DNA from 2 places in the Peribacillus sp. Bi134 genome. Region 1 is predicted to be linked to the other one. Evidence: riboswitches for the same ligand, from Rfam matches in the RefSeq annotation. Region 1 holds a riboswitch; the other holds the start of a gene.

Evidence for each region. A riboswitch is a leader RNA that binds a small molecule or an ion and turns the genes downstream of it on or off. The one in region 1 is predicted to bind S-adenosylmethionine.
Region 2: linked by a shared signal. The riboswitch ahead of LQ188_RS19720 (sugar ABC transporter substrate-binding protein) and the one ahead of LQ188_RS05120 (O-acetylhomoserine aminocarboxypropyltransferase/cysteine synthase family protein) in region 1 are both predicted to bind S-adenosylmethionine.

What each region holds. Positions count from the first base shown of each region.
Region 1 covers NZ_CAKKLN010000002.1:449,398-464,780, forward strand. The annotation lists gene LQ188_RS05090 (acetyl-CoA C-acetyltransferase) at 1-594, shown strand, start outside; gene LQ188_RS05095 (acyl-CoA dehydrogenase family protein) at 663-2,450, shown strand; gene LQ188_RS05100 (arsenate reductase family protein) at 2,591-2,947, shown strand; gene gcvH (glycine cleavage system protein GcvH) at 3,044-3,427, shown strand; gene LQ188_RS05110 (toprim domain-containing protein) at 3,520-3,885, shown strand; gene LQ188_RS05115 (thioredoxin family protein) at 3,889-4,197, shown strand; SAM riboswitch class I at 4,342-4,449, shown strand; gene LQ188_RS05120 (O-acetylhomoserine aminocarboxypropyltransferase/cysteine synthase family protein) at 4,549-5,859, shown strand; SAM riboswitch class I at 5,975-6,087, shown strand; gene LQ188_RS05125 (methionine ABC transporter ATP-binding protein) at 6,241-7,275, shown strand; gene LQ188_RS05130 (methionine ABC transporter permease) at 7,268-7,936, shown strand; gene LQ188_RS05135 (MetQ/NlpA family ABC transporter substrate-binding protein) at 7,952-8,788, shown strand; gene sufC (Fe-S cluster assembly ATPase SufC) at 10,146-10,931, shown strand; gene sufD (Fe-S cluster assembly protein SufD) at 10,947-12,248, shown strand; gene LQ188_RS05150 (cysteine desulfurase) at 12,248-13,477, shown strand; gene sufU (Fe-S cluster assembly sulfur transfer protein SufU) at 13,467-13,895, shown strand; gene sufB (Fe-S cluster assembly protein SufB) at 13,951-15,348, shown strand.
Region 2 covers NZ_CAKKLN010000008.1:278,382-293,764, forward strand. The annotation lists gene LQ188_RS19665 (aldehyde dehydrogenase) at 1-1,089, opposite strand, end outside; gene LQ188_RS19670 (alpha/beta fold hydrolase) at 1,086-1,898, opposite strand; gene LQ188_RS19675 (amino acid synthesis family protein) at 1,898-2,476, opposite strand; gene LQ188_RS19680 (LLM class flavin-dependent oxidoreductase) at 2,477-3,622, opposite strand; gene LQ188_RS19685 (GntR family transcriptional regulator) at 3,643-4,350, opposite strand; gene LQ188_RS19690 (cytosine permease) at 4,678-6,090, shown strand; gene LQ188_RS19695 (ketoacyl-ACP synthase III) at 6,441-7,424, opposite strand; gene LQ188_RS19700 (winged helix-turn-helix transcriptional regulator) at 7,729-8,079, opposite strand; gene LQ188_RS19705 (nitroreductase family protein) at 8,205-8,828, shown strand; gene LQ188_RS19710 (ABC transporter permease) at 9,001-10,005, opposite strand; gene LQ188_RS19715 (sugar ABC transporter ATP-binding protein) at 10,007-11,509, opposite strand; gene LQ188_RS19720 (sugar ABC transporter substrate-binding protein) at 11,567-12,679, opposite strand; SAM riboswitch class I at 12,795-12,900, opposite strand; gene LQ188_RS19725 (GTPase domain-containing protein) at 12,996-15,383, opposite strand, start outside.

The DNA of each region.
Region 1 (15,383 bases):
CTTCGTTCAGTGGGACCAGATCTTAAGTTAAAGGAAAAAACATTTACATTTACACAGGATGAGGGCGTTCGTCCAGGCACCACTGCTGAAGTGCTAAAAAAACTAAGACCTGCATTCTCTGTTACAGGCTCCGTAACAGCAGGGAATTCCTCACAAACGAGTGACGGTGCAGCCGCGGTCATGGTCATGGATGGGGAAAAGGCCTCTTCATTAGGGATGAAACCGATGGGTAAGTTCCGTTCCTTTGCTGTAGCGGGAGTACCGCCTGAAATCATGGGTATCGGACCGATTGCAGCCATTCCTAAAGCTTTGAAGCTAGCGGGTCTTGAGTTATCGGATATTGGTTTATTTGAATTGAATGAAGCCTTTGCTTCCCAATCCATTCAAATCATTCGTGAGCTCGGTTTGAATGAAGAGATTGTCAATGTAAATGGCGGAGCCATCGCCTTAGGCCATCCACTAGGATGTTCGGGGGCAAAACTGACATTAAGCCTGCTACATGAAATGAAGCGCAGAAACCAACAGTTCGGAGTCGTGACAATGTGTATTGGCGGCGGAATGGGTGCTGCTGGAGTATTTGAATTATTTGCTTAATCCCCCCCTCCCGGAAGCTGTCATGCTTCCGGCGGATTTACTATCTTAAATACTTAGGAGGAAATAACATGTCCAATCAAACTACAGATAACCTCATTAAAGGCGGAGCCTTTTTAGTAGAAGATATTACGTATGATCAAGTGTTTACACCGGAAGATTATTCTGATGAGCATAAAATGATCGCCAAAACTACCGAGGATTTCGTAGAGAATGAAATTCTGCCGCAGGTTGAACATTTAGAAAACCATGAATTTGACCGTTCCGTTAAATTACTGAAGCATGCAGGTGAAATCGGTTTACTTGGTGCTGATGTTCCTGAGGAATACAGCGGACTGGGTCTTGATAAAATCAGTTCGGCATTGATCACAGAAAAAATGGCACTTTCAGGCGGCTTTGGAATTACGCATGGTGCACATGTAGGTATCGGATCTTTGCCGATCGTATTATTCGGGAATGAAGAACAAAAGAAAAAATACCTCCCTTTACTGGCAACGGGTGAGAAGATTGCTGCGTATGCCTTAACGGAACCAAGCTCAGGTTCAGATGCCTTGGGAGCAAAAACGACAGCGAAATTGAATGCCCAAGGAACACACTATATTCTAAATGGTGAAAAACAATGGATTACAAATGCAGGTTTTGCAGATGTCTTCTGTGTATACGCCAAAATCGACGGCGAAAAATTCTCCGCTTTCATTGTTGAGCGTGATTATGATGGCGTATCAACTGGTGCTGAAGAGAAGAAAATGGGAATCAAAAGCTCATCTACACGTACATTAATCCTTGAAGATGTACATGTGCCAGTCGAAAACCTTTTGGGTGTAGCCGGAAAAGGACATGTCATCGCTTTCAATATCCTGAATATCGGCCGTTATAAATTAGGTGTCGGTGCAGTCGGCGGATCTAAACGTGCCCTTGAGATTACAGCAGCTTATACGAATCAACGTCAACAGTTCAAAACGAAAATTTCCGATTTTAACTTGACGAAAGAAAAACTTGCAACAATGGCATCCAAAATTTATGCAGCAGAAAGCTCTGTATACCGTACCGTTGGCCTTTATGAACAAAGACAAAGCAAATTGACGGATGAGCAAGTGAAAGATGGTAAATCAATGGCTGCTGCAATCGCTGAATATGCCATTGAGTGTTCATTGAATAAATTCTTCGCTTCCGAAGTGTTGGATTATGTTACGGACGAAGGCGTACAGCTTCATGGTGGCTATGGTTTCATGCAGGAGTATGAAATTGAAAAAGCATATCGTGATTCCCGGATTAACCGGATCTTTGAAGGTACAAATGAAATCAATCGATTGCTTGTCCCTGGAACTTTCCTGAAGAAAGCACTTAAAGGGGAATTGCCGCTTCTTCAAAAGGCTCAAAGCCTGCAAGAGGAATTAATGATGATGATGCCGGAAGAACCTGGCGATGAGCCATTGGCACAAGAAAAAATGCTTGTTAGGAATGCTAAGAAAATCGGGATTCTGGCAGCTGGCCTTGCTGCACAGAAATACGGCAAAACTCTTGATCAAGAACAAGAAATCCTCTCCAACATTGCTGATATCGCATCCCTTGCCTATGCAGCGGAATCCGTGGTATTGCGTACGGAAAAAGCAATAGCAGCTACAGGCCTGGAGAAGAACAAACAAAAAGTGCTTTACACAGAAATCTTCGTTCAGGAAGCTTTCAATGAAATAGAACAGCACGCAAAGGAAACGTTAATCGCAGTGGAAACAGGCGATACTCTTCGCATCATGCTTGCGTCGCTCCGTAAGCTGACAAGGCATAATCCGATCAATGTCATTGCGAAAAAACGTGAAGCTTCCGTCAAGGTAATCGAAGCTGAAAAATATGCTCTTTAAGAAATGAATCAAAATCAGTAAAGGGAATGCCCGAGAAGGCATTCCCTTATTTCCTTTGATGAAATCGCATTGGAAATTCAAAAGACAATTCGTTGTATTGCGTGATGAAAACGGGTATTCTATTGATAGGTGGTGAAATGATGGGCTTAACATTATATTGGTACCCAAAATGCGGCACATGCCGTAACGCGAAGAAGTGGCTTGATAATCATGAACTGCAATATGAAGCAATCCATATAGCGGAAAATCCGCCTTCGCGAACAGAAATAGAACAACTATATAAAATCAGCAATTTGGAGTTGAAGAAGTTTTTCAATACTAGCGGTCAAAAATATCGGGAGCTTGGCTTAAAGGATAAGCTGAAAGAAGCTTCTGAAGCAGAGATGCTTGATATATTGTCCACAGATGGCATGCTTCTGAAAAGGCCGATTGTTACGGATGGCACCAAAGTGACGGTAGGTTTCAAAGAGGAGCAATTCGAACAGGTTTGGAACTGAAAATTTCTCGAAATATTTGGTTAATTCCTTACTTAAACAAACAATCTACCTTATAATGGAATAGATAAAATAAGATGTACATATGGAGGGTTAATAATGACAACAACACCAAAAGAACTTCGTTACACAAAAGAACATGAATGGGTCAAAACGGAAGATGGAACAGTGCGCATTGGAATTACAGCTTTCGCACAGTCCGAGCTTGGGGACATCGTATTCGTTGAGCTTCCGGAAATCGGCGATGAATTGAAAGCGAACGAACCATTCGGAAGTGTTGAATCCGTTAAGACCGTTTCTGAGCTTTATGCACCTATCAGTGGCAAGGTTGTTGAAGTAAACGAAGATTTAAGTGACAACCCTGAATATGTAAATGAGTCTCCTTATGAAAAGGCATGGATGGTCGTGCTTGAACCATCTAATAGCAGTGATATTGAAAGCTTGATGAGCGCTGAAGAGTATGAGAGTTTAATCAACGGTTAAAAAAAAGGAGAGGGGGGACTGAAAAGGCCTGCTCTCTTTTTCATTTGGTACCGTGGCAGTTGCACACATAATTCGTGAGATGGAGTGATGACATGGAGTGGGGCGAATTCGATAAAGTGATCATTGTAGAAGGCAGTTCCGATAGAAGAAAAGTTGCCTCCGTTTTAAATGAAGATGTGGAAATTAGATGTACGAATGGGACCATATCATTAACTAAGCTGGATGAATTAGTGGATGAATTGATGGACCGTGATGTTTATCTCCTTTTTGACGCAGATGAATCAGGAGAAAAGCTGCGGAAGCAGTTCCGAATGGAAATGCCTGAGGCGAACCACCTGTATATTAATAAAATGTACAAAGAAGTGGAAAGCTCACCCGAACATCATATCGCAACTGTGCTTCTATCTGCCAATATGAATGTGAAAATGAAATTTTTAAGTCAAAGGGTGAACGACTAATTGATGCAGGAATGGAAAGAAGAAGAGTGTAAGCTTGCTGTTGAAAATGGGGAAACCTTTTGCTTATATTTATATACCCCTTTATGCGGCACTTGTCAGGTTGCCTCCAAGATGCTGACGATATCCTTGGAGCTATTCCCGGAATTGAAGGCAGGCAAAATGAATATGAATTATGTCCAAGCAATTGCCGAATCATATGAAATCGAAAGTGTTCCATGTTTATTGTTTTTCAAAGAAGGACGGCTGCACAAAAAAATATATGCCTTTCAATCCGTTCCTTATTTGTACGGATTGCTTAAGGAAATCAGCTAAGAAACCAATCAGAACCGTGGTTGGTTTCTTTGTTGCGGACATATGAATGCTAGATGAAATTAAACAAAGAATATTCTAACAATTCATTGACTGATTTAATCTAAAATGCTATATTTTGAATTAAGTAACGGCAGAATTTAATAGTTCTTATCAAGAGTGGCGGAGGGACTGGCCCGACGAAGCCCGGCAACCGGTATAAATTTTTATATACGGTGCTAATTCCAGCAGAGTGTTGGCTCTGGTAGATGAGGTGTATTCTTGAAACCTCTTCTTATTGAAGTGGTTTTTTTGTTTATAAAAGGCCAAACATCATATAATTCCAACTAAATCCATAGAAAAAGGTGAAATCATATGTCAGGGAAAAAATTGCGTTTCGAAACATTGAGTGTTCATGGCGGTCTGCAAGCTGATGAAACAGGTGCACGTGCAGTTCCTATCTACCAAAGCAATGCATACTTGTTCAAAGACACCGACCATGCAGCGAATTTATTTGGCCTAAAGGAGAATGGCTATATATATTCACGACTCCATAATCCCACGATCAGCGTTTTTGAGGAAAGAATGGCCTTATTGGAAGGCGGAATCGGCGGATTGGCAACAGCAAGCGGAATGGCTGCCATCTCACTTTCAATCCTGAATATTGCCGCTGCAGGGGATGAGATTGTTTCAGCATCTACATTATATGGCGGTACGTATAACCTTTTTGAAAATACTCTTCCTAAATACGGGATTAAAGTGAAGTTCGTTTCTCCTGATGACCCTGAAAATTTCAAAAGGGCGATTACGCCAAGAACTAAAGCCATTTTTGCTGAAACCATCGGAAATCCAAGTTTGAGGGTGCTTGATATTGAAGCGGTAGCGAAAATCGCCCATGATGCCGGAATACCTTTAATCATTGATAATACCTTTGCGACACCGTATCTATGCAGACCAATTGATTTTGGAGCCGATATTGTCATCCATTCCGCTACAAAATGGCTTCTGGGAAATGGAACTACGCTTGGTGGTGTCATCGTGGATGGAGGGAAATTCGATTGGAACTCGCCAAATTACCCTGGCTTCACAGAGCCTGACCCAAGTTACGACAATCTGGTATACGCCGAGGCAGTTGGACCTGCCGCATTCATAACGAAAGCCCGAGTCCAGTTACTCCGTGATTTAGGACCTGCGCTAAGTGCCCAAAGTGCATTCCAGTTTACGCTGGGACTTGAAACGCTGCATGTAAGGATGAAAGAGCATCTATCGAACACCAAGTCTGTCATTAAATATTTAAAAAACCATCCTGCGGTGACTTGGGTTTCACATCCTGGTGATGAGGATCATCCCGATAAAGCCCTTGCGGAAAAATATTTGCCAAAGGGAGCTGGATCTGTTGTGACTTTTGGGATACAAGGTAATCGAGAAGCTGGGGCAAAACTTATCAATTCGGTGGAATTATGGTCCCATGTAGCGAATGTTGGGGATGCGAAGAGCTTGATCATCCACCCAGCCAGTACGACCCATCAACAATTGAATGAGGCAGGTCTTGCGAAAGCGGGTGTGAGTGCCGACCAAGTCCGTTTATCGATTGGGATTGAAAATGTAGAGGATTTAATAGAAGATTTGGAGCAGGCAATTGAAAAAGCGACGAATATCGTCTCCTTGACATCCAAAACGGTTTAAGTAAAGTTTCTGTATGCTTGTACTAGAAATATTATACATTGCGCTCCTTTTTTATCTATGATAAAATTTCTCCATACTAAAGAACTTAATGATGTACAAATATTCTATATATTAGCTCTTATCAAGAGAGGTGGAGGGATGTGCCCGATGAAACCCGGCAACCGACAAGGAGATTTCCTTGGAAAGGTGCCAATTCACACAAAGTTTAATCACTTTGGAAGATGAGAGGAAGGCCTGTTTCTTCACCTGCCTTTCTGCTCATGCAGAAAGGTTTTTTCTGTTTTAATTGGGTAAACTTTTACATGATATGAGAAACAGACTAATAATGTAGAGAAATCAACTAAGTTCATAGGTTTTATTGGATAAAAGAGGTGAGGGTTAATGATTACATTGACGAAAGTCAGTAAGCTGTTCCGAACAGGAAAAGGAAACAGTGAGACAATCAAGGCTGTAAATAATGTGAATGTTGAAATAAATAAAGGCGAGATTTTCGGTATCATCGGTTACAGTGGAGCGGGGAAAAGTACTTTGATCAGAATGCTCAATGGATTGGAAACACCAACAGAGGGATCCGTTGTAGTTGCTGAGAAGGAAATTTCAAAAATTAAAGGGGCTCAGCTCCGCAAGGCCCGTCAAGAAATCAGCATGATTTTCCAACATTTCAATTTATTATGGTCGAGGACCGTTCAGGAGAATATATCTTTCCCATTGGAAATTGCAGGAGTTTCTAAACCTGAGCGAACCAAGCGTGTGAACGAATTGATCAAGTTAGTAGGATTGGAAGGCAGGGAAAAGGCCTATCCATCACAATTAAGCGGAGGGCAAAAGCAAAGGGTGGGAATAGCCAGGGCTCTGGCAAATGACCCTAAAGTGCTGCTGTGTGATGAAGCGACTTCTGCCTTGGATCCGCAGACTACCGACTCCATACTCGAATTGCTTGTTGACATCAATCAGCGTTTGGGGTTGACGATCGTCCTGATAACACATGAAATGCATGTGATCCGCAAAATCTGCCATCGCGTCGCCGTGATGGAAAGTGGGCAAGTTGTTGAACAGGGACCTGTCCTGGATGTTTTCAAGAACCCTAAAGAACAAATGACGAAGCGTTTCGTGCAACAGGTAACGGAACCGGAAGAAACGAAAGAAACGATGGACCATTTGCTCGAACGCTATCCTGCAGGCAAAGTGATTCAATTGACCTTTGTAGGCGATCATGCCGAAAGCCCGTTGATCACCAAGCTTGTACGTAACTTCGAGTTGGATGTCAATATCGTTCAAGGTAAGATATCCCAAACAAGAAGCGGTTCATATGGAACACTGTTTATCCATCTTGATGGCACTGAGGATGAAATGCTCCGCGCAATCGAATTCATTAAAGCACAACAGGTAGGCGTGGAGGTGATTACTCATGCTTGAAGAATTATTGCCGAATGTTGATTGGGAAGACATTATTGAAGCTACGAGGGAAACGCTTTACATGACAAGCGTCTCTGTAGTGGCAACCTTTTTTATAGGCATAATATTAGGATTGATCCTGTTCCTGACAGGGAAGGGTAATATGTGGGAAAACCGGGCAGTCAACGGGATCATGAGTGCTGTCGTCAATATTTTCCGTTCCATTCCATTTCTTATTTTGATCGTGCTGCTCATTCCTTTCACTAAAGCGCTAGTCGGTTCCATGATCGGAGAGAACGCTGCACTGCCGGCACTTATTATCGGTGCGGCACCATTTTATGCGCGTATGGTAGAAATCGGCCTTCGTGAAATCGATAAAGGTGTAATTGAAGCCGCTAAATCGATGGGAGCAAAAACGAGCACGATCATTTGGAAGGTCCTTCTTCCAGAGTCAATGCCTGCACTTATTTCCGGGATTACGGTAACATCGATTGCATTGGTTGGATATACCGCAATGGCCGGGGTCATCGGCGCAGGCGGACTTGGTAATCTAGCCTATTTGGACGGATATCAAAGAAATCAAAATGACGTTACACTAGTGGCGACCATCGTTATTCTAATTATCGTCTTCATAATTCAAATTATTGGAGATGTGATTACATCTAAATTGGACAAAAGATAAAGGGAGATGAATAGGATGAAAAAGTTTTTAGGATTTGCATTAATTTTAGTGTTGTCTATCGCTTTGGCTGCTTGTGGAAGTGAAAAGGATAAAAGCGGCAGTGATACGGAGAAAGAATCGAAGAAAATAGTTGTTGGGGCATCCAATGTTCCTCATGCTGAAATCCTTGAGAAAGCTAAGCCGCTTCTTAAAGAAAAAGGAATCGAATTGGAAATCGAAACTTTCCAGGACTATGTTTTACCGAATAAGGCGTTGAATGATAAGGAATTGGATGCTAACTATTTCCAACATATTCCATATTTAGAGGGGCAAATTAAAGAAAATGGATATGACTTCGTTAATGCTGGCGGAATCCATATCGAGCCGATTGCTCTATATTCACAAAAATATAAAAGCATTGATAAACTTCCGGAAGGCGCAACAATTATTATGAGCAGCTCTGTTGCTGATCATGGACGCGCTTTATCCCTTTTGGAAAAGAATGGCCTGATCACTTTGAAAGAAGGCGTCGATAAAACGACGGCTACAACTAAAGACATCGTTGAAAATAAGAAAAACCTTAAATTCGATGCTGATTATGAAGCGGCCCTGCTTCCTAAAATTTATGAGAGTGGCGAAGGCGATGCAGTCTTGATCAACTCCAACTATGCAATTGATGCCGGTTTGAATCCGCTTGAAGATTCGATTGCGATTGAAGATTCGGAATCACCATATGTGAATGTCATTGCCGTAAACAAAGGTGACGAAAATAAAGAAGCAATAAAAGCGCTTGTAGAAGTATTGCATTCTAAAGAAATTCAAGATTTCATTCTTGAAGAATACAAAGGTGCAGTTGTACCGGCGGATAAATAATTCAAGAATGGCGACCTGATTTAACTCAGGTCGCAGTTTAAAAACAAAAAGGTTTCGGAATGGTCTCATTCCGAAACCTTTTTGTTTTTATATTGGATTTGAACCGATAATTGTCCTCTTTATTTGTTGTTGAGTGCCGATGGGCAGAGATAACAACTAAAACGCTCATATTACACATAGCCATGGTTGCGGAATCTGCCTCAACAGCTTCAGGTTTTCCAGCTTTCTTAATCACTTGTTCAATCAGAGGCTCTTAATACGAGTATTTCCGGGTGTTACTATCGTCCCAACACAAATCCGTTACGGTCTTCTGACGCATAAATGAATAAGCGAGCTGGTTTGTCCATTCAGCTTTCACATAGTGCGTCGCTCATAATTTTTTTCCGTGCTTAGAGAAGTGAGGCACTTCATTTTGCCTATCTGATTGTTTAGTCTTAGTGGATTGGAACGGAAGGTACGAGACTCCTGCGGGAAAAGCGAGTCAAGGGAGACCCCGCAGGCGCAAAAGCGCCGAGGAGGCTTCCGGACCGCCCGCGGAAAGCGAGTGCCTGAAGTGGAAAGTAACGTTCAAATTTTGAAAACCTAAAAACTCATTGATGATCCAGTTTGTTTTAGTCTGCGGCTTAATTTAATTCATTTCATGTTTAATCAGGAAAGGAAAGGGTATAGAGATAATGCAGGTAATAAAATGATACACAAATTTGAAAGGATGGTTCACTATCAATACTCTGGATTTAAATGTAACAAGCGAAATGGAAAAGGCGATGCAGTCTTCACATGGGATTGGATACAGTGAATACAGTAGAAATTTAGACATCCGTATCGAGGTCGAGAAAGAACGGGATAGGGAACATGTAAAGTGCAACAAAATGGTCCAGGACCTACAACGCAAAATTCACGGCTAAGCATATAAAAGAATTCTTTAAAAGATCGGTCTGTAGAGGTAAAATGGAAAGTGGTCCATAAAATAAGGGTTTCCTTATTGGATAAACTTACATAATACCTGACAGTCCGATTTTTTTCTTTTTAAAGCGGAACGTTCATACCTTGCAATCGAATTCTTCGAACATATATTAATAAGGACGAAGATTTGCCGAATAATAAGATAATTTTAACAAAAGCTAAAATAAGTATGATTATGCAGTAAATAGGCTATATCTGTTAGTATAGTAAGAATTGGGACAGGTTTTTAACATAGAAGAAGTGGAAACCCTATCTATTTAGTTGATTCCAAATTGGATTTGTTATAAAATTGGAATGAGAATAAAGTGAGAATGCTTTTACGTAAATTATAGTGATAGAAAGTAAACTTTACTTTCTGGTAATAAAATTGGAATTAGTTCACGGAGGTATTATTATGTCAGCTTCTACATTAACGGTTAAAGATCTTCACGTATCAATTGAAGGTAAAGAGATTTTAAAAGGGGTAAACCTTGAAGTTAAAGGTGGAGAAATCCATGCGATCATGGGACCAAATGGAACTGGTAAATCCACTTTATCATCAGCGATCATGGGTCACCCTAAATATGAAGTAACGAGCGGAAGCATCTCATTCGATGGTGAAGATGTATTGGAAATGGAAGTCGACGAGCGCGCTCGTGTCGGTCTATTCCTGGCTATGCAATATCCAAGTGAAATCAGCGGTGTTACAAATGCTGACTTCTTACGTTCTTCCATTAACGCACGCCGTGAAGAAGGCGATGAAATTTCATTGATGAAATTCATCCGTCAAATGGATCAAAAAATGGAATTCCTTGAAATGGATGAAGATATGGCGCAACGCTATTTGAATGAAGGTTTCTCCGGCGGAGAGAAAAAACGCAACGAGATTCTTCAATTAATGATGATCCAACCTAAAATTGCAATCTTGGATGAGATTGATTCAGGTCTAGATATCGATGCACTTAAAGTCGTTTCAAAAGGAATCAACGAAATGCGCGGAGAAGACTTTGGATGCTTGATCATCACTCACTACCAACGTCTATTAAATTACATCACTCCTGATTTTGTACATGTAATGATGCAAGGACGCGTCGTAAAATCAGGTGGTCCTGAACTTGCTGCCCGCTTGGAAGCGGAAGGTTATGATTGGATCAAACAAGAATTGGGCATTGAAGACGAAACTGTTGGCGAAGAAGCGTAAGTAGGAGGATTTGCAATGACTACAGAAACGAAATTACCGTTTGAACAAGAGGATATAAGCTCCTATTCAACTAAAAATAATGATCCAGCTTGGCTATCCGAGCTTCGGATTCAAGCGTTTTCTGAATTAGAAAAGCTCCCGATGCCCAAGCCGGATAAAACGAAGATCGATAAATGGAATTTTACTTCTTTCCAGAACCATACGGTTGAAAGTGAAGCTTTTGCCTCTTTAGAGGAGCTTCCGGAGGAAATTAAATCCATCATTGAAGAAAATGAAAACTTATACATTCAACGCAATAATACGCCGGCACATATCAATCTGTCAGCAAACGTGAAAGAGCAAGGCGTCATCTTTACAGATATTTTAACAGCTGCTCGTGACCATGCTGAGCTTGTGCAAAAATATTTCATGAAAGATGGCGTTAAAATAGATGAACATCGTTTAACGGCACTTCATGCTGCATTAGTTAATGGGGGGGCATTCCTTTATGTTCCGAAAAATGTAGAAATCAAAGAGCCGATTCAATCGGTATTCCTGTTGGATAATCCTGATACTACACTTTTCAACCATGTCTTGATCGTAGCGGAAGATAATAGCTCTGTCACATATGTAGAGAATTACTTCTCAAGCGTTGAGTCTAACGAAGGGATTGCCAACATCGTAACGGAAGTATTTGCAAATGCGAATGCCAAAGTCGAATACGGAGCGGTCGATACCCTTTCAAAAGGCTTCACGACATACGTTAACCGCCGTGGAGTGGCAGGACGTGATGCTCGTATTGAGTGGGCGCTTGGCCTTATGAACGACGGAAATACGATTTCAGATAATACAACATATCTAATGGGCGATGGATCTCACGGAGATACAAAAACAGTTGTAGTCGGACGCGGGGAACAAAAGCAGAACTTCACGACTGCCATCATTCATTATGGCAAACGCTCTGAGGGCTATATCCTTAAGCACGGTGTAATGAAAGACGCCGCATCCTCCATTTTTAATGGAATTGGGAAAATAGAGTATGGTGCTACAAAGGCCAATGCCGAACAAGAGTCACGCGTTTTGATGTTAAGTGAAAAAGCGCGCGGAGATGCCAATCCGATCCTCTTGATTGATGAAGATGATGTAACGGCTGGTCATGCTGCTTCCGTCGGCCGTGTCGACCCGCTTCAACTGTATTATTTAATGAGCCGTGGTATTACAAAGAAAGAAGCAGAAAGACTTGTCATTCACGGATTCTTGGCCCCTGTTGTTAACCAGCTTCCAATTGAGGGAGTTAAAAAACAATTAGTAGCGGTCATTGAAAGGAAAGTACAGTAATGAACCCATACGAAATTCGTAAGCTTTTTCCAATATTAGATCAAGAAGTCAATGGTCAGCCATTAGTTTATTTAGATAGTGCTGCAACCTCTCAAAAGCCGGCTGCAGTGATTGAAGCGATTGAGCAATATTACCGCGGATACAACTCGAATGTTCACCGCGGAGTGCATACACTAGGAACAAAAGCTACGGATGCGTATGAAGGTGCTCGTGAAAAGGTACGTAAATTCATTAATGCTTCTTCTACAGAAGAAATCATCTTTACCAGAGGCACAACGACTGCTTTGAATACTGTAGCAAGAAGTTACGGTGGTGCAAATATTAAAGAGGGTGACGAGATCGTCATCTCTTACATGGAGCATCACAGTAATATCATTCCGTGGCAGCAGCTTGCCAAAGAAAAGGGCGCTGTATTGAAGTATATTCCGCTTCAAGAGGATGGCACGATTTCCCTTGACGATGTGAGGGCTACAATTACGGAAGCAACGAAAATCGTGTCCATCATGCAGGTTTCGAATGTACTTGGTGTTATCAATCCTGTGAAGGAGATTGCAAAAATTGCCCATGATCATAATGCTGTTATGGTAGTCGACGGGGCACAGAGCACGCCGCATCTAAAAGTGGATGTCCGTGATTTGGATTGTGATTTCTTTGCCTTCTCAGGTCATAAAATGGTCGGTCCAACAGGTATCGGCGTATTATATGGCAAGAAAGACCTTCTTGAAAAAATGGAACCGATAGAATTCGGCGGAGAGATGATTGATTTTGTAGGTTTGTATGAGTCTACATGGAAAGAACTCCCGTGGAAATTCGAAGGTGGTACCCCAATCATTGCCGGTGCAATCGGCATGGGGGCTGCAATTGATTTCTTGGAAGAAATCGGTTTGGATAATATTGAACGGCATGAACATAAGCTCGCCGCATATGCAATGGAGAAAATGTCAGCAGTTGAAGGGCTGACTATATACGGTCCTAAAGATGCGGAAAAGCGTGCGGGTGTAATTACCTTTAATATTAATGACGTACATCCACATGATGTCGCTACCGTTCTTGATGCAGATGGAATTGCTGTTCGTGCCGGTCATCATTGCGCACAGCCATTAATGAAATGGCTTGACGTATCAGCGACAGCAAGAGCAAGTTTCTATCTATATAACACGGAAGAAGATATTGATAAGCTTGTGTCCGGGCTTGTTAAAACGAAGGAGTATTTCAGTAATGTCTTTTGATAACCTAGATACACTTTACCGTCAAGTCATTATGGATCACTATAAGAAACCGCGTAATAAGGGCATGCTAGAAGATGGAAGCATGACAATCGATATGAATAACCCAACTTGCGGCGATCGGATTCGGTTAACGATGAAAATCGAAGATGGCAAGGTCAGCGATGTTAAATTCGATGGTGATGGTTGTTCGATATCCATGAGTTCAGCTTCCATGATGACTCAAGCCATTAAGGGCAAAGACGTTGATACTGCTCTAGCTATGTCCGAGACTTTTTCCTTAATGATTCAGGGAAAAGAATACGACGATGAGATGGACCTTGGGGATATCGAAGCCCTTCAAGGCGTTTCCAAATTCCCTGCACGAATCAAGTGTGCTACTCTGGCTTGGAAAGCCATGGAAAAGGGATTGAAGGAATAATTAAATTAAAATGAGCTGTTGTAATTCAGCCATTTGAAATGGAGGAATACGAGCTATGGCAAAGAAAATGCCTGATATCGGCGATTATAAATATGGCTTTGCGGATAAAGATGTTTCCATTTTCCGTTCAAAGCGTGGTCTGACAAAAGAAATCGTGGAAGAGATTTCTCGAATGAAGGATGAACCGCAATGGATGCTTGATTTCCGTTTGAAATCATTGGAGCATTTTTACAACATGCCAATGCCTCAATGGGGCGGCGACATGCAGAGTCTTAACTTTGATGAAATCACATACTATGTTAAGCCATCAGAGAAATCAGAGAAGTCTTGGGATGAGGTTCCTGATGAAATCAAACAGACTTTTGATAAATTGGGAATTCCTGAAGCTGAACAAAAATACCTTGCTGGCGTATCTGCTCAATATGAATCAGAAGTGGTTTACCATAGCATGAAAGTAGAATTGGAAGACTTGGGTATCGTGTTTAAAGATACGGACTCAGCACTTCGTGAAAATGAAGATATCTTCCGTGAGCACTTTGGAAAAACGATTCCGCCAACTGACAATAAATTTTCGGCATTGAACTCGGCAGTTTGGTCAGGTGGATCTTTCATCTATGTACCAAAAGGCGTTAAAGTGGATACTCCGCTTCAAGCATATTTCCGGATCAACTCTGAAAACATGGGTCAATTCGAACGTACGCTAATCATTGTTGATGAAGGCGCATCCGTTCACTATGTGGAAGGTTGTACAGCTCCTGTTTATACAACTAACTCCCTTCATAGTGCCGTTGTCGAAATCGTCATCAAGAAAGATGCTTACTGCCGTTACACGACGATCCAAAACTGGGCAAACAACGTGTTTAACCTGGTTACGAAACGTGCCGTTTGTGACGCAAACGCAACAATGGAATGGATTGATGGTAACATCGGTTCTAAACTGACAATGAAATACCCTGCTGTCATCTTAAAAGGTGAAGGTGCACGAGGTATGACATTATCGATTGCCATTGCCGGCAAAGGCCAACACCAAGACGCTGGAGCAAAAATGATTCACCTAGCGCCAAATACATCTTCAACGATTGTTTCAAAATCAATTTCTAAACAGGGCGGTAAAGTAACATACCGTGGTATAGTTCATTTCGGACGTAAAGCGGATGGAGCTCGTTCCAACATTGAATGTGATACATTAATCATGGATAATCAGTCTACATCCGATACAATCCCTTACAATGAAATCTTGAACGATAACATTTCCCTTGAACACGAAGCGAAGGTTTCCAAAGTATCAGAAGAACAATTGTTCTACTTGATGAGCCGCGGAATTTCTGAGCAAGAAGCAACGGAAATGATCGTAATGGGCTTCATCGAACCATTTACAAAAGAACTTCCAATGGAATATGCGGTTGAAATGAACCGTCTGATCAAGTTCGAAATGGAAGGCTCCATCGGATAATGACCGACTGGCCTGCCTGTAAGGCGATTTAGAAT
Region 2 (15,383 bases), on a different contig from region 1:
TTCTAAATATTCAGGCTTTTTACCTCCGCAAACAAGTTTACCACCTTCATCTAATCCGATAGCCACGTATTTTTCGACTCGCTCCAATTGGGCCTGCGTAGCCAGCGGACCCATTTCTGTTTCATCTTGAAAAGGATCACCGATCTTGATTTTCGATACTCTGTCTACGAGTTTTTGCATCACTTCATCGTAAATATCAACATGTAAAAATGCACGCGAACCTGCCACACAACTTTGTCCTGAAGCACCAAAAATACCAGCTATGATACCCATCGCCGCATTATCCGGATTAGCATCCTCAAACACGATATTGGGTGATTTCCCTCCAAGTTCAAGCGATACCTGCGCAAAATTTTGAGCCGAATTACGAACAATATGCCGTGCTGATTCTGAACCTCCCGTAAAGGCCACACGCCTTACAAGAGGATGGGAGGTGAGTGTATCGCCTACAGGAGTTCCAAAGCCGGTAACTACATTGACTACTCCAGGTGGAAAACCAGCTTCTTCAACCAGTTTCACCAATTCCAATAGAGAGGCCGAAGTCATTTCCGAAGGTTTAATGACTATGGTATTTCCTGCAATAAGTGCAGGTGCAAGCTTCAAGGTTGTTAAATAAAGAGGGGAATTCCAAGGAGTAATGGCGGCTACTACCCCCAGCGGCTCTTTGGATGTAAAAGCGAACATATCTTTTTTATCAATTGGTAAGGTTTGACCATGGATTTTATCTGCTAGACCCGCATAGTAATAGAAAAATTCAGGTAAATATTTTACCTGACCGCGCATTTCGCGTATTAATTTCCCATTATCCAGTGATTCGACTTTCGCAAGCTCTTCAGAGTGATCAGCAATCAGCTCTCCAAGCTTTCTAACCAGACGCCCCCGCTCCGTGAATGTCATATTGGTCCATCCCGAATGCAGGAATGCATTATGCGCAGATTGAACGGCATGATTTACATCTTCAGCATTCCCTTTAGCGACTTGACACCAAGCTTCTTCGGTTGCAGGGTTATAACTATCGAAATATTCACCACTTGATGATTCTATCCATTCCCCGTTTATATACATCTGATATTTCTTCAGCTCTTTCACATCGAGTCACCCCTTTGCTTTTGTCTTTCAATAAACGACCTAATAGCTTCGTTCACTATTTTGGCTCCTTCTATCGGCAGCATATGCCTCATATTTGGTACTATCATTAATTCTGAATCCACAATCTTTTCATGCATTTGTCTTGCCATTTCGGGATTTGAACCTACATCATGCTCCCCTGTTATAATTTGGGTCGGTATATTAATCTGGTGGATCTGCGGCCACAACTCTTCATCCGCAGTTGCAAAAAGTGTATAGGCCGCTAAATATGAAGCAGCATCGTTTGTCTGAAGTCTTTCCCGAATTTCACTTACAGTTTCTTCCTTTGAATTCAAGAATTCAATATTAAACCATCGTTTAATGGCCGGTTCAATTGTTGCCAAAGGGCCCGTTATTTTCACTTCTTCCACTCTTTTTAAAACGGCTTTCCTCTGTTCCTTCGTCCGATTGGCCACTGCGTTCATAATTGTTAGCGTTTTCACTTTATCCGGATATTTTAATGCAAATGCCTGAGCGACCATACCACCCATGGAGAAACCAATAATATGACTTCCTTCAATCCGTAAGTGATTCATTAGTTCTGCTAACTGCTCAACAAACTGTGAAAGGGAATAAGGACCCGGAGGATGCTCAGATCCTCCGTGCCCAACCATGTCATATGTGATAACACGGAAATGTTTCGACAAATCTTCAACTTGTTTTTTCCACATCGTAAGATCAAGACCAACACCATGAATAAAGATAAGCGATTGCCCCATCCCTTTCTCTTCATAATGAAGCGAATCTTTTCCATGCAATGTAGTTGGCATTAAACCAGCCCCATTTCAACCATATCTTGATGCCTGTTTCCTGTTCTCGGATGAGGACGTCCTCCTGTAGAAGCCCCAATGGCAACAACGATCTCATCGGCCCTAGGTGCATCAGGTATAGAAGCTTCAAATGTAATGAAATGAGAGCGTTCAGACTCATCTGTCTTATGTACCATCGGTATGAGCACCGCAGATCCAGCGCCACCACGCTTATTAGTAAAGCTTAAGATACTCGTTCCTTTCACGGCGTCCCTGAATTTGTTACCGAATTTCAAAGTGTGGATAAAAGCTGATGCATGCTCAACCTCCCCATCAACACCCACGACAGCTGCCTTGCCGAATGCTTCGACGTCATCAGCGGAATCAATGTGCTTAAATAGTTCAGCAACTAATAGTTCGCCAATTTGCGGTGCAAATTCATCAATTTCCGGTTTTAAATTATCAACATATCCTCTTCCAGCCCATGGGTTTTTGATAACCGCCATAGTTGTTATCATCTTGATGGGATTCTCTACTTTTTTACCGCCCTCAATACGTGTTTCTTCTATAGCTGTATACACTTTACGAATATCTAACATTTACATTACCCCCAATTTAGTTTTTGTGAATCTTGGCATTACTTCTTCCGTGAACAATTTTAAACTTTTCATCATTTTTTCATGTGGCAAACCATTATGGTTCACCCAAAGCAGTAATGTTTCCAAATTCAGTTCTTCCTTCAATTCCTGAATTTTCTCTGCTACATAGTCAGGTGTACCAAACAATAAATTTCTTGGGTGTAAGAATTCATAGTTCAATTCCTGCCCTTCTTTTACTGTTTCGCCCGGATCCATAAGGTTGCTAAGTCCTCTCCAGTGACAAATCCAGCGATAATTGTTCAATACTGCTTCTGCCGCATCTTGACGAGCCTGTTCCATCGTTTCCGCTACATATACATCACGTACCAAAGCAATACCCTGACCAAGTGGCACTTCATAGCCTTTGGATTTGGAAGCCCTTTCACGGTACAGTTCAAAACGGCCTTTTAATTCTTTGACGGTCGGCATCCAAAACATTCCTTGTATATCGTTCTCCGCGGCCAATTCAATAGAACGCGGTGAATCAATTACCTGCCACAGAGGAAGTGATTGCTGGTAAGGTCTAGGCATAAGGGAAATCTTATCAATTTCTCCTTTCTCCATATCCATAAACTCCGGTGTTGATGGGCTCATAGGGTGACTCCACTTTAAACCTTTAGGAGGAAATTGATAGATGTCACCTTGATGTGAAAAGAAACGGTTTGACCAAGCCTTTTTTAAAATTTCCAGTGTTTCCTCAAACAGTGCACGGTTTTGTTCTTGATTTGCCGGATCAGCCAAAGTGTTTAAATTAGCCGCTTCCCGTCCGTATAATCCACGTGCCAGACCAACTTCCACACGTCCTTTGCTTAACTGATCAAGCATTGCTATGTCTTCCGCCAAACGCAGCGGATGCCAGAAAGTGGCGACATTCGCAGCTTGTCCAATTCGAATGTTCTTTGTACGTGCAGCAATATCAGCCCCCATTAAGATCGGGTTAGAAATCAATTCATTTCCTTCATGACCAAAGTGGTGCTCGGTATACCAAATCGAATCATAACCATTTTCATCACAATAAATAGCTTGCTCACGTGCTTCGTCCAGCACTTTATAATATTCATCATGTCTTCCCTGTCCTGCAAGGTTTGCAAAGATTCCAAATTTCATAGTACTCATTCCCCCTCATATCACTTTTTTTGACCAAGTTTCTTTGCTATGTCCATTTTAAGTTGCATTCCACTTGCTTTTACATGCTCTCGCATGGCCTTCTCCGCTTCCTCCCGATTGCCTTTCTCTATAGCAATCAAGACCGCCTGATGTTCCTTTAGTGATCTCTCACGGCGATTCGGATCTTCAATGGTTAAAAAGACATACTGTCTATAAGGTATTTGATTGAGCAGCAAATTTAGCATGTAACTTAATTTAGAGTTATTGGCGCCTTCTTGGATGACTGAATGAAAAACATCATTAGCCTCGACATATAGCTTTTTATCCGAGGTTTGTATAGCAACCTCCATGTCAGACACTGCTTGCTTAAGGTTATTAATGTCTTCAGCACTCCCGCTTTCTGCAAGCAGCCCCGCTGCGAGCCCTTCCATTACTTCCTTTAAAGTAAATAACTCATCCAGTTCCTTTTCAGTTGGTTTGGTCACACATGTTCCAACCCTTGGAATGATCTCGACTAACCCTTCTCTTTCTAGCTGTTTAAATGCTTCCCTGATAGGGGTTCTACTAACTTTGTAATATTCAGATAAAACAGTTTCCGATAATTTTTGTCCTGGTTCATAATCTCCAGTTACTATGGATTCGCGTATAGCGTTCGTAACCTGAGCAGTAATCCCCAACGTTAAGATAGCTGTAATGAAAAGCCCCTCCTTTTTAAAAGTTTGTACCATGTACCATGCAAGCTCTTGATAAGTGCAATTATAGGTCATGAAAAATAGACTGTCAATTCAAAAAATATAAAATTTTTATTTTTTATTGGAAGACGTGTTGTTCCACAATTTTCAAACTAGAGTTTAATATTTCCAATCATTCAGTCTAATGATCAATCTGATTTATTGAAATTCACTAGTTGAATGAACGGATATTTTATGATAGTTACCTAAAAATTATTTTTTCTGAAAATATTGACATCTGTATACGCTTACAATTATAGTGATTCTATAAAATAAGCTTGCATGGTACATGGTAGTATACCGAATTTGATAGGGGGTAAATTGATGAAAGTTGAAACTCGCAGTATAGAATATATTCCGGCAGATGAACGCCATGGCAAGGCCCGTGATTTATTTCCAATTTGGTTTGGGGCAAATATGCATATTACCACCCTTGTGACCGGGGCATTGCCCATTACATTAGGTCTTAATTTATTTTGGAGTCTGGCTGCAATTATTGTCGGTACCTTATTAGGCGCCATTTTCATGGCCTCCCATTCAGCTCAAGGACCTCAACTCGGAATTCCGCAAATGATCCAAAGCCGGGCTCAATTTGGTGTAATCGGAGCCATCTTCCCCTTGTTTCTCGTTATGTTTGTCTATTTAGGCTTCTTTGCCAGCAGCGGTTTGCTTGCAGCACAAACCTTAAGCAGTTTAACAAAGATCGACCAAACATGGAGCATAATACTTTTAAATGTACTTTGTTTCGTGGCCACCATTTATGGCTATAACTTAATTCATAAAATGCAAAAATTATTATCCTGGGCGTCTCTTTGTATTTATATTGTAGCTACATATATAGTTTTCCAATTGCAAGTTCCGGCAGGCAGTTGGGCCATTGGGAATTTGGATATACCAGTGTTTTTGCTGGCAGTGAGTATGGTTGCTACATGGCAATTGGCATATGCCCCCTACGTTGCAGACTATTCTCGCTATCTACCGATAACCACACCCACGGCCCATACATTTTGGTATAGTTACGCTGGCACAGTCATCGGGACTATATGGATGATGACATTAGGCGCAACCTTAACCATAGCGATACCTAACTTCCTTGATCACTCTGGCGGTAACTTGGCCAGCCTGTTTGGAAATTTTGCTATAATCATGTTCTTTATAATCATCTTTGGACAGCTTGCTATAAATGTCTTTAACCTATATGGAGCATTCATGGCAACCATAACAACAATTGAACCGTTTATTAAATTAAAGGTCACACCGAAAGTACGAATAGGAATGATATTCTGTGTAACAGTAGCAGGTACCGTTTTGTGCTTACTAGGTCAGAGTAATTTCCTATCCTTTTTCTTGAATTTCATCTTTTTCATTAGTTATTTTTTAATTCCCTGGACATCCATCAACCTTGTTGATTATTATTTGCTGCGACATGGCCATTACAATGTAAAAGATATTTTTGATGTGAACGGTCAATATGGCAAAATAAATTGGATTACTTGTATGGCATTCCCTGTATCAATCTTGGCGGAAATCCCTTTTATAAACACATCATTCTATGTAGGACCGATAGCCAAGGCTTTTGAAGGAGCAGATATCGCTTGGATTATTGGGTTAGTTGTCCCAGCTGTTTTGTATTACTTCCCAATGAGAAAAAAGTTGAATACCGCTGAAAATGCAATAAACAAACAAAAGATTGGTTCATTAGAGAAAACAAACGCTTCCGAAGAGAATGTTAAGTAAGATAATAGAGAACCGTAAATGAACTGCACCCAAAATGGAGGTGCAGTTTTTTTGACCAAATATAAAATAAAAAGGCATGAGCCCGGTAGATTACCGGGTTCATGCCTTCAAGGCTGTTTAAATAAAGTGCCTAACCATTTGGGTTCACTTCAGTTCAAAGGTTCTGTTTTTTTTTAGAGGATGATGTGGTATACCTCTAGTTGTCTAAATACAAATAAGGGCCCAGTTGAATTATCCTGACTCTTCATTTAAGTTTGAATGAAACTTTTTCAAAGAATCATACTTTAAGAAGGCCCCCGATGAGAGGCCTTCTTTTGGTACAAACTCGTTATTAGTTGTAGAAAAAAGCGTTATAAGGTCCAATTGATAAGCAATCCAGCTTGAGCTAATCCACCGCCGAAACCATATAATAAAACCTTCTCACCACCACTGAGCTTCCCTTCTTTTAATCCTATTTCTAAAGCTAATGGAATTGTCGCTGAAGAAGTATTTCCATACTCCACTAAGCTATATAAAGTACGCTCAATTGGAAAGCCACTTCTATCACATATTGACTCAATCATTCTTAAATTTGCACTATGCGGTACGAACCAATCAACATCATTCAATTGATATTCGGCATTTTTCATCACAGTTTGCATTCCTTTTGGAACGGTCGTGACAGCCCATTTATAAACCTCACGTCCATTTTGTACAAGGTTGCCACTATTATTTAAGTCTTCACCATTTATTCGTGTCGATAGGTTTGTACTATATAAATGTTTTCCGCCTTCTCCCTCAGAATACAAATGTGAAGAAATAAAACTTGGCTGTTTTTCATCATATTCTACAAGAACTGCTCCTCCGCCATCTCCAAATAAAATACAAGTGGCTCGATCTTCATAGTCCATAAGTTTAGATAAAGTATCAGCTCCAATAACAAGAACTTTCTTGTTTAAACCAGATGTTACTAATCCATTAGCTACATGCAGCCCATAAGTAAATCCTGCACAGGCAGCGTTTAAATCAATAGCTCCAGTATTCTTAATACCTAGCTTTGCTTGGACTAAAGATGCTACACTTGGAGTGTTGAAATCAGGTGTAAAGGTACAGACAATGATCATATCAACATCTTCGACAGATTTATCATACCGTTCAATTAAATCCTTTACAGCTTTATAACCTATATCACTAGTAAACTCTTCTTCATGTGCAATTCTTCGTTCTTTAATACCAGTACGTTTAACAATCCATTCATCATTGGTTTCAACCATTTTTTCCAAGTCTTTATTTGTTAACCTTTTTTCAGGAACATACGAACCTATCGCAGTAATACGTGCTTTGGATTTGAACATAGAATAGCCACCTCGTGTGTATGAATTGCATCATTTTATAACTTGATATTAACACCTGGTACTAATTATAAAGCAAAAAAAATCTTATGCAACTAACCGTTACATTTTAAGAAAAAGAGTGGGGAAAAGCAACTACTTTAAAGTAAAGCACCTGTTAGTTTATTACAATCTCTAGAGTGACTGCCAAAAGTCATCTTCAAGACATTTTGTATTTCTGACAATTATACTGATAGTTGAATAAATTCTGCTTGCATCACTGAACTTGTCAAAAAAAAAGCCATACTCCTAGTTGATGCAGCTCTTACTATTTATGATGGCGACAAATTTGTTCTTGTCTTTCGAGATTTTGTTCAACTGCATATGTAGTGCCCCATTCACACATTGTATTTAATACAGGTACAAAGGATTGACCCAACTCAGTTAAACTGTATTCTACTTTTGGTGGTACTACTTTATATACTTCTCTTCGGACAAGCCCATCTCTTTCCAACTGCTTTAATTGGTCGGTCAAAACTTTCTGGGTAATGGCCGGTATTAGAATATAAAACTCTTTTGTCCTCATTGGTTTTTGACTCAGAAAAAAGAGGATTAAGCATTTCCACTTTCCTCCTACAGTATTCATGAAAATATTTATTCCAGTATTTAAACTCTTCATTCCTCATTCCTCCTGAATAGGCACATAAAGGTGGCTATGCCACTTTATTGTGCGTTATTTTCTTCTACATCATGGGTCCATTATACTCTGATTATGAAGCAAATATAACATTGGGAGTGAACACGATGAGTGTAAGGGAGATCATAGAAAAAAGACGTTCCGTAAGGCAGTACGATCCCGATTATAAAATTAGTCCCGAAACGTTGGCGACATTTATTGAAGGAGCTAGTAAATCGCCTAACGGAAACAATATTCAAGCAACACGATACCTGGTTATAGATGAACCATATTTAAAGAATTTGTTACTGCCCATTGCTTTTAATCAGCAACAGGTAATTGAAGCCTCAGTACTGATTGTTATACTAGGTGATTATCAAGCATTTGAAAAAGAAAATATCATAATGATACATGAGGATGAGTTTCAAAAAGGTTATTTTGACGCATCAGTAAGAGATTATCTAACAAACGCGGCAATCAATTATTATCTAAATAAATCAAAAGAAGATTTAAAGGCTGAATTAATAAGAGACGCAAGCCTGGCGTCAATGTCGTTAGTTTTATTGGCGAACGAGGCAGGTCTTGAAACCATTACAATGTCCGGGTATGATTCCGAACAATTAAAGTCAGCTTTAAAAATTTCTGATAGGTATTTAGATGTTATGCTTATCGCCATGGGGAAAGGAATTAAAGAAGGTCACAAAACAGTAAGACACGATGTGAACAAAGTCATTTATAAAAACAAAATATAGTGAGTGTTTTTACTTTTTTAAAATTTGAATATGGGAGATTAGTGTGGAAAGAGGGTTAAAAAGAACCCTCTTCCCCTATCATCTTATAGTTAAAACTCACCACGAGTTACAGTCTCACATTTCATCCACATGCAGACTTATCATATAGTCATATTAACGTAACGGATTCATTTTAGTGTTTTTGTTTGTAATAAGTTACAGCGAGAGCAAGGGCCAGCACTGTTCCTTTGACGATATCCATCGCATAATACGGAACGGACATCATGATCAGCCCATTTTGTAGGATTCCGATCAGGACTGCTCCGACAAAGGTTCCAAAGGCATTCGGTTTTCCCGCTCCTAAAACGGAGGAACCAATGAAGGCAGCCGCGACGGCATCCATTAAATAGGGTGACCCTGAATTGATTTCCGATGTCATGACCCTTGAAGCAAGGACAATCCCCCCGATTGCAGCAAATAGAGCCGAAAGCAGATAGGCAAGGATTTTGTATTTATTGACCGATATCCCGGAAAGTCTCGCCGCTTCCTTATTTCCCCCAATAATGTACATATAACGACCGTGCTTCGTATAAGTCAAAAAGATATGGGTCGCTATCACAATGACGGCCATGATCAGGATTATCCACGGTACCTGGCCAATTTTGGCGAAAAACGGGCTGATCAGTCCTGTTGCGAACGTCCCGTCTGGCATGACCATATTTTGCGAAACCGTGGCCCCTTTTGTATAGGTAAGGGCAATTCCCTGGATAATGAACATGGTAGCCAAAGTCATCAGCATGTCGGGAATTCTCAATTTAACGATCATGAATGAATTCAAGGCGCCTACGACAAGTGAGGCACCGATCGCAGCTAATATGGCAATTAATGTATCCTGTGAAAACCAGACAAACATCGAGATGACGATGGCATTGGCCAATGATGCGACGGAGCCGACGGAAAGGTCGAAGCCATCCACGGTCAGGGATATCGTAATGCCGATCGCAATGATGGTCACGATTGAAATGGAACGCAGGATGTTGACCAGATTCGTAGTTTGAATGAAAGATGGATTGGATACGGCAAAAATTCCAATCAGAATGATAATCGTCAATATTGTGCCGTATTTATAGAAAAAGTCGAATAGTTCCACCTTTTTCTTCACTTTCGCTGTCTGTGTAACAGGATTGGGTATGCTCATTCTATTTTCCTCCCGTTGAATAGAATAGTAGTTCTTCTTCATTCGTTTTACTTGTTTCTAATTCGATGACAGTGCTCCCGTCATATAACACATATGTCCGGTTGGTAATGCCAATGATTTCGGAAAGCTCGGATGATGCATAAATGATCGCCTTCCCATTCCTTGCAAGCTCTGCAATCAATTCGAATATATCCTTCTTGGCTCCAACATCGACCCCTTTCGTTGGTTCATCGAATATGTATACATCCGCATCGGCCATAAGCCATTTCCCGATGGCAACTTTTTGCTGATTGCCACCTGAAAGGTTTTCGACATTCACATCCCCTGAAGGAGTTTTAATGCCGAGGCTTGCGATCATTTCCTTCGCTCTTTCCTTTTCCGCCTTGCGATTCACGAAGCTGAATGTCTTGGAGAATTTGCCAAGACTGGCTGCCGTCAAGTTCGCCGAGACTGATTCCTGAACAAGGACCCCTTCTTTCCTGCGTTCCTCAGGTACAAGTGCCAGACCGCTTTTTACTGCTTCGTGCGGTGATTTCAAGGAAAGCTTTCGACCATTCAGGATGACTTCCCCCGCTGTGATGGACGTATGGCCGAAAAGGGTTTTACACAGCTCCGTTTTCCCAGCCCCGACCAACCCTGCCAAGCCGATTATCTCGCCTGCTTTAATATTCAAACTGACATTTTTAACTTTCTCTGCATCTGACAATCCGTTCACTTCCAGAATAACGTCGCCAATCGAAGCATTCACTTCAGGAAACTGTTCATCCATGGTTTTTCCAAGCATGTTCTCTACGACTTCGGTACGGGTTATATCTTCCTTCTTTCGACTTGTGACACGCTCCCCATTCCTCATGATTGTAATTTCCTCACAGATTTCAAAAATTTCGGTCAGACGATGTGAAATGAAAATGATTCCCACGCCTTTTTGCTTTAATTCATTTACAATTCGAAAAAGTTCTGTCGTCTCCGTATGACTTAACGGAGCAGTTGGCTCGTCGAGAATCAGGAATTTGCATTCTGTCGAAACGGCTCTTGCTATCAGGACCATCTGTTTTTCAGCCAAGGTAAGGTCTCTTACCAGCTTTTTCGAAGGGACACGAATTTTCATATCTTCAAGAATAGAAGCCGCTTGGTTATGCAGCTCTTTCCATTGGACCATCTGTTTTTTTCCCATGTTTTGGACCATATCATTCAACATTACATTTTCCCCAACCGTTAAATAAGGGATGAGGGCGGTATCCACTTCCTGATAAACAATTTGAATGCCTTGTTCTTGAGCCGCTTTTGGCGAGCGGATATCCCTCTTCACCCCATCAATATAAATGTCACCTGAATAATGAACATGGGCTCCCGATAAAACTTTCATTAACGTCGATTTCCCTGCTCCGTTTGCACCGACCAATGCGTGGGCTGTCCCCGATTTTACGGAAAAATCAACATCACTCAGCGCCTTCACCCCCGGAAATTCAATCGAAATCTTCTTCATTTCTAGTTGCGTGCCCATGTCCATTCCCCCTTATTGAACAGACACTCCCTTCTACTTGAAAGAGAGTGTCTCTTTTTAATTTTTATAATGATCTTTCAAAACTTTCATCCAATCTTCTTCAAATTCCGTCGATACACCCCAGCCATCGACAATACCAGACAGATTTGCCATGTTCACTGCTTCTTTAGACGCTTGGATTTGCTTTTGTGAAATAAGTGAAGCCTCCAAGTCATAGGTTTGCGGCGTTTCTTCGCCCGCTAATTTTTTAGCCAATATCCTCATATTCACTGCACCGATCAACTTGGGATCTACTGCTGCCGTGTAGGACCATGAGCTATCAGCCGATTGGATTTCCTGGAGATCTGCATTCGAGACATCTATTCCATATATCTTCACTTCATCGCGGCCCGCCTCTTTAATCGCCCGGGCTGCACCGATAGCAAAGGCATCCCATGTTGCGAAAATGGCATCCAATTTACCTTTAGGGTATTTATTCAGCATTGCGGCTACAGCATTTTGTGTCTGAACCGATGTATCAGCAGATGCCACTCCGAATCTTTCGACTTCTTTGATCCCAGGATTTTCTTTTAATTTTTCCTGATAGACTGCATTTCTTCTTACCATTGGAGGAAAACCGTCCACCCAAAGGTATGCAATTGCCGCTTTACCTTTCTGTTCTTTTATCAGCTTATCAAAAGCCAGTGTTGCCAACTCTTCATCATCTTGTGAAGTTAATGTCACGCCTTCTATTTTAGATAGATCGCTTATTGAATCGAATGTGACAACGCTTTTACCTGCATCAACCAACTTTTGAACGTCATTCACAGTTGCTGCATCATCACCATGTGAAATGATATAGCCGTCATAATCTTCCTCCAAAGCCTGCGCTATCGCATCATGGAATTTAGCCGTATCACCATTGGCTGTGTACGTATCCACTTGAAACCCCAGTGCTTCTCCTTCTTCCTTCGCCCCTGCCAGGTATTGGGCCGTATGATCATCACCGCCAATTTTACGGATCACTTTGATTCTGGCTCCATCTCCATCAGCGAATCTTTCCGGAACATTTTCAAATGATACTTTTTCTTCTTTCTTCGACTCTGTGGAACTCTGACCTGTAGAGCACCCCGTTAAAAGCAAAGCCGAAGCGATGGCTGAAATGAATATACCTTTAATAGACCTTTTCATCTTGTTTCCCTCCATTTTTTCTTATTAGTCTCATCAGTTAAGTTGGTGTAAATCCCAAAATAAAAACCTCTCTAATATAGAGAGGTTTAATCGGCTGTTTTGCAGACTTGTCCCTCTCTTATCTGTCAAAACATTTCTGTTTTGCAGGATTTAGCACCAATTCCTAATGGAACGGTTGCTGGGCATCTTAGGGCCAGTCCCTCCGCCACTCTTGATAAGAGATATATCGTGTTACGTTTTCGTAATTATCACTTTATAGGGATATAGTCGTAAAGTCAATAGATTTTTGAATATTTGAAATGTTCCCCGTTATTTTTTATTTTCTTTGAAGCTGGGCTAGACGCTTTTTCTCAATCTTTTCAAGCCGCTCCAACTGCCTTAATTTCACTTCGAACAAAGTGATAGGGTCACGGTAAACTTCCGGATTTTGTTTCATATGCTCCAATGCAGCCTGGTAGTCTTTTATTTCAGTCTGCGTTTGCTCTATCGTTTTTTGAAGTAATGCAAATGAACCGCGATAGAAAAGGGAGATGTCACGATCCAAAGATTTTTCAAACAATCCAAATTGGGTAAGGAAACGCTCCGTGATCATTTCCGCAACATCCAGGTAATCTTCACTTTCCAGGTATTTCTTATAACGATTGTACATATTGGCTTTATTTTGCGGTATCGCCCCAAACAGCTTCCCTGCCCCTTTAAGCAGTAATTGAGATGGAGTCCTGCGCAAAAGGATATTAACGTTTTCGATGCGGATACTGCTTGTCATCCGGTCGGCATCACGGCGCCAGTCATCCAATACTCTGAAGTCACCTGCCAGTGTAATCCGTTCTTCTTTGTATAATTCATTGAATCCGGCACTCATCTCATCCATGAACTGCTGGCTTTGTGAGAACTCCATTTGGGAACTGGCAATCCAGTCTTGAAGAGAACGGTAATATTGAGGCATGATCTTGTCAGAAATGAAGTTTTGAATCCGCTCATTCATTTCCTGGTTTAACTGTACATGGACCTGACTGAAATCACTGCTTTCCGTTAACGATTTAGAGCAATCCCTCAGTAATTCAGGAATTTTTGAATAAAGCTGACTTTTCACTTCGTCCTTAAGCGAACGATACGACCTTATGATATTTTCACTTTTTTCTTTTTCCAGATCAGCCAGTTGATTGACCGCTCCATTCAGTTTGACTTCCATCTGCTCATTCCAAGAGATGGAATGCTCGCATTTCCGCTCATTGGCTGCCCGTTTTTCTAATAGATAAGATAAAGTTTTACGAATGAATGCCAGGATTTTTTCAGATCTTCTTTCCTTCCAATTATCATCTTGATAATTCGATTGAAGGAAGGCTGAAAGGTCCTTCAATTGCTGCCTGCTGTCATAATGTTTGGAGAAAGCGAACACTTTCGCATTCGGGAAATATGCATTCACTTTATCCCATGTTTCGTCTTCCATCCGGACTGCGACCTGATCACTGTATATCGTATCCATTTTATTTAATAGGAAATGGATCGGCAGTTTCGGAGCCATCATTTGAATTTCCAATAACAGATCCCTTTCGCTGCCGGTGAAAGGAGCCCGGGCGTCAAGAACGAACATCAGGCCATCACTGCCATGTAAATAGCCTTGGAAATCGGATTCCACGCTTTGTTCCCCATTGAACCCCGGTGTATCCAATAACCGCAGATGATTATTTCTTAGGTAGTCACTGATGATTGTCACATCGACAATAGTCCCGCGCTGACGGCGTGTTTCATCCAAATCAGTTAGCTCCTCGACAACTTTGCTATCTGTATCGGTAATTTCAAGGATTTCCAAATCATCCCCATCTTTGACACTGACTAGGGAAGAATGGTCCTCAGCAGCAATGCTCTCGCCAACGATTGACTGAATAAAGGATGTCTTGCCATTTCCTGTACTTCCTGCAAGAAGGAGATTGAAATTCCTGGTATCCTTAAGCCCCTCCACCATCCATTTAAGCTTATTGCCAACCCTTAAATCATTATCTTCAGCCCACTGGATAATGGAATTGAACAGTTTCTCTCCCGCTTCCAGTCCGCCTCCCAATTTAGGCGATTTCGAAAGCAGGCTCTCTGCATCCTGAATGACCAGCGCATTGACCGTATCCGGGAAGATTTCATTCCAGGACAACGTGGACGCCGCCGCAAACAGCGAAAGCTCCCCGTCTGCGATTTTGAGCCAGTTTTCCAGCAACCTTGGCACGACAGGACTTAATTCTTTGATTAGATGCGTTCCTTCTAACAGACCTGCATATGCATCCCTGTAATAGACGGAAAGCTCATCCCATACATCCGCATGGTTCAATTCGATGGTATCTATCAAATTATTAATCACTCTTAACCATTCGAAATAAGAATCCGTATATTTATAATTTTTCCAAAGGGCAACCGTCATTTTCTCGAAACGTTCCTGGTCGAGTGTGTATAACGAACCAAGGACAGTTGAGAAATAATCCGGCTCCATCGATTGGGCAACACCCTGCTGGATATACGTTTTCAGCACATCGAACCAGCCCATTGACTCTGTACGGATACTTTCATTCGCCGCTAATACCACCGCACTGTTCCAATCCTTTTGTTCTTCAAAAAAGGCACGTGCAATTTCCGTGACATTCGGGTAGTCCGGTTGAAACTCGACTGCTTCTTTCACGACTTTGGAAGCCAAATCATTTCTCGATTCCACTATGTA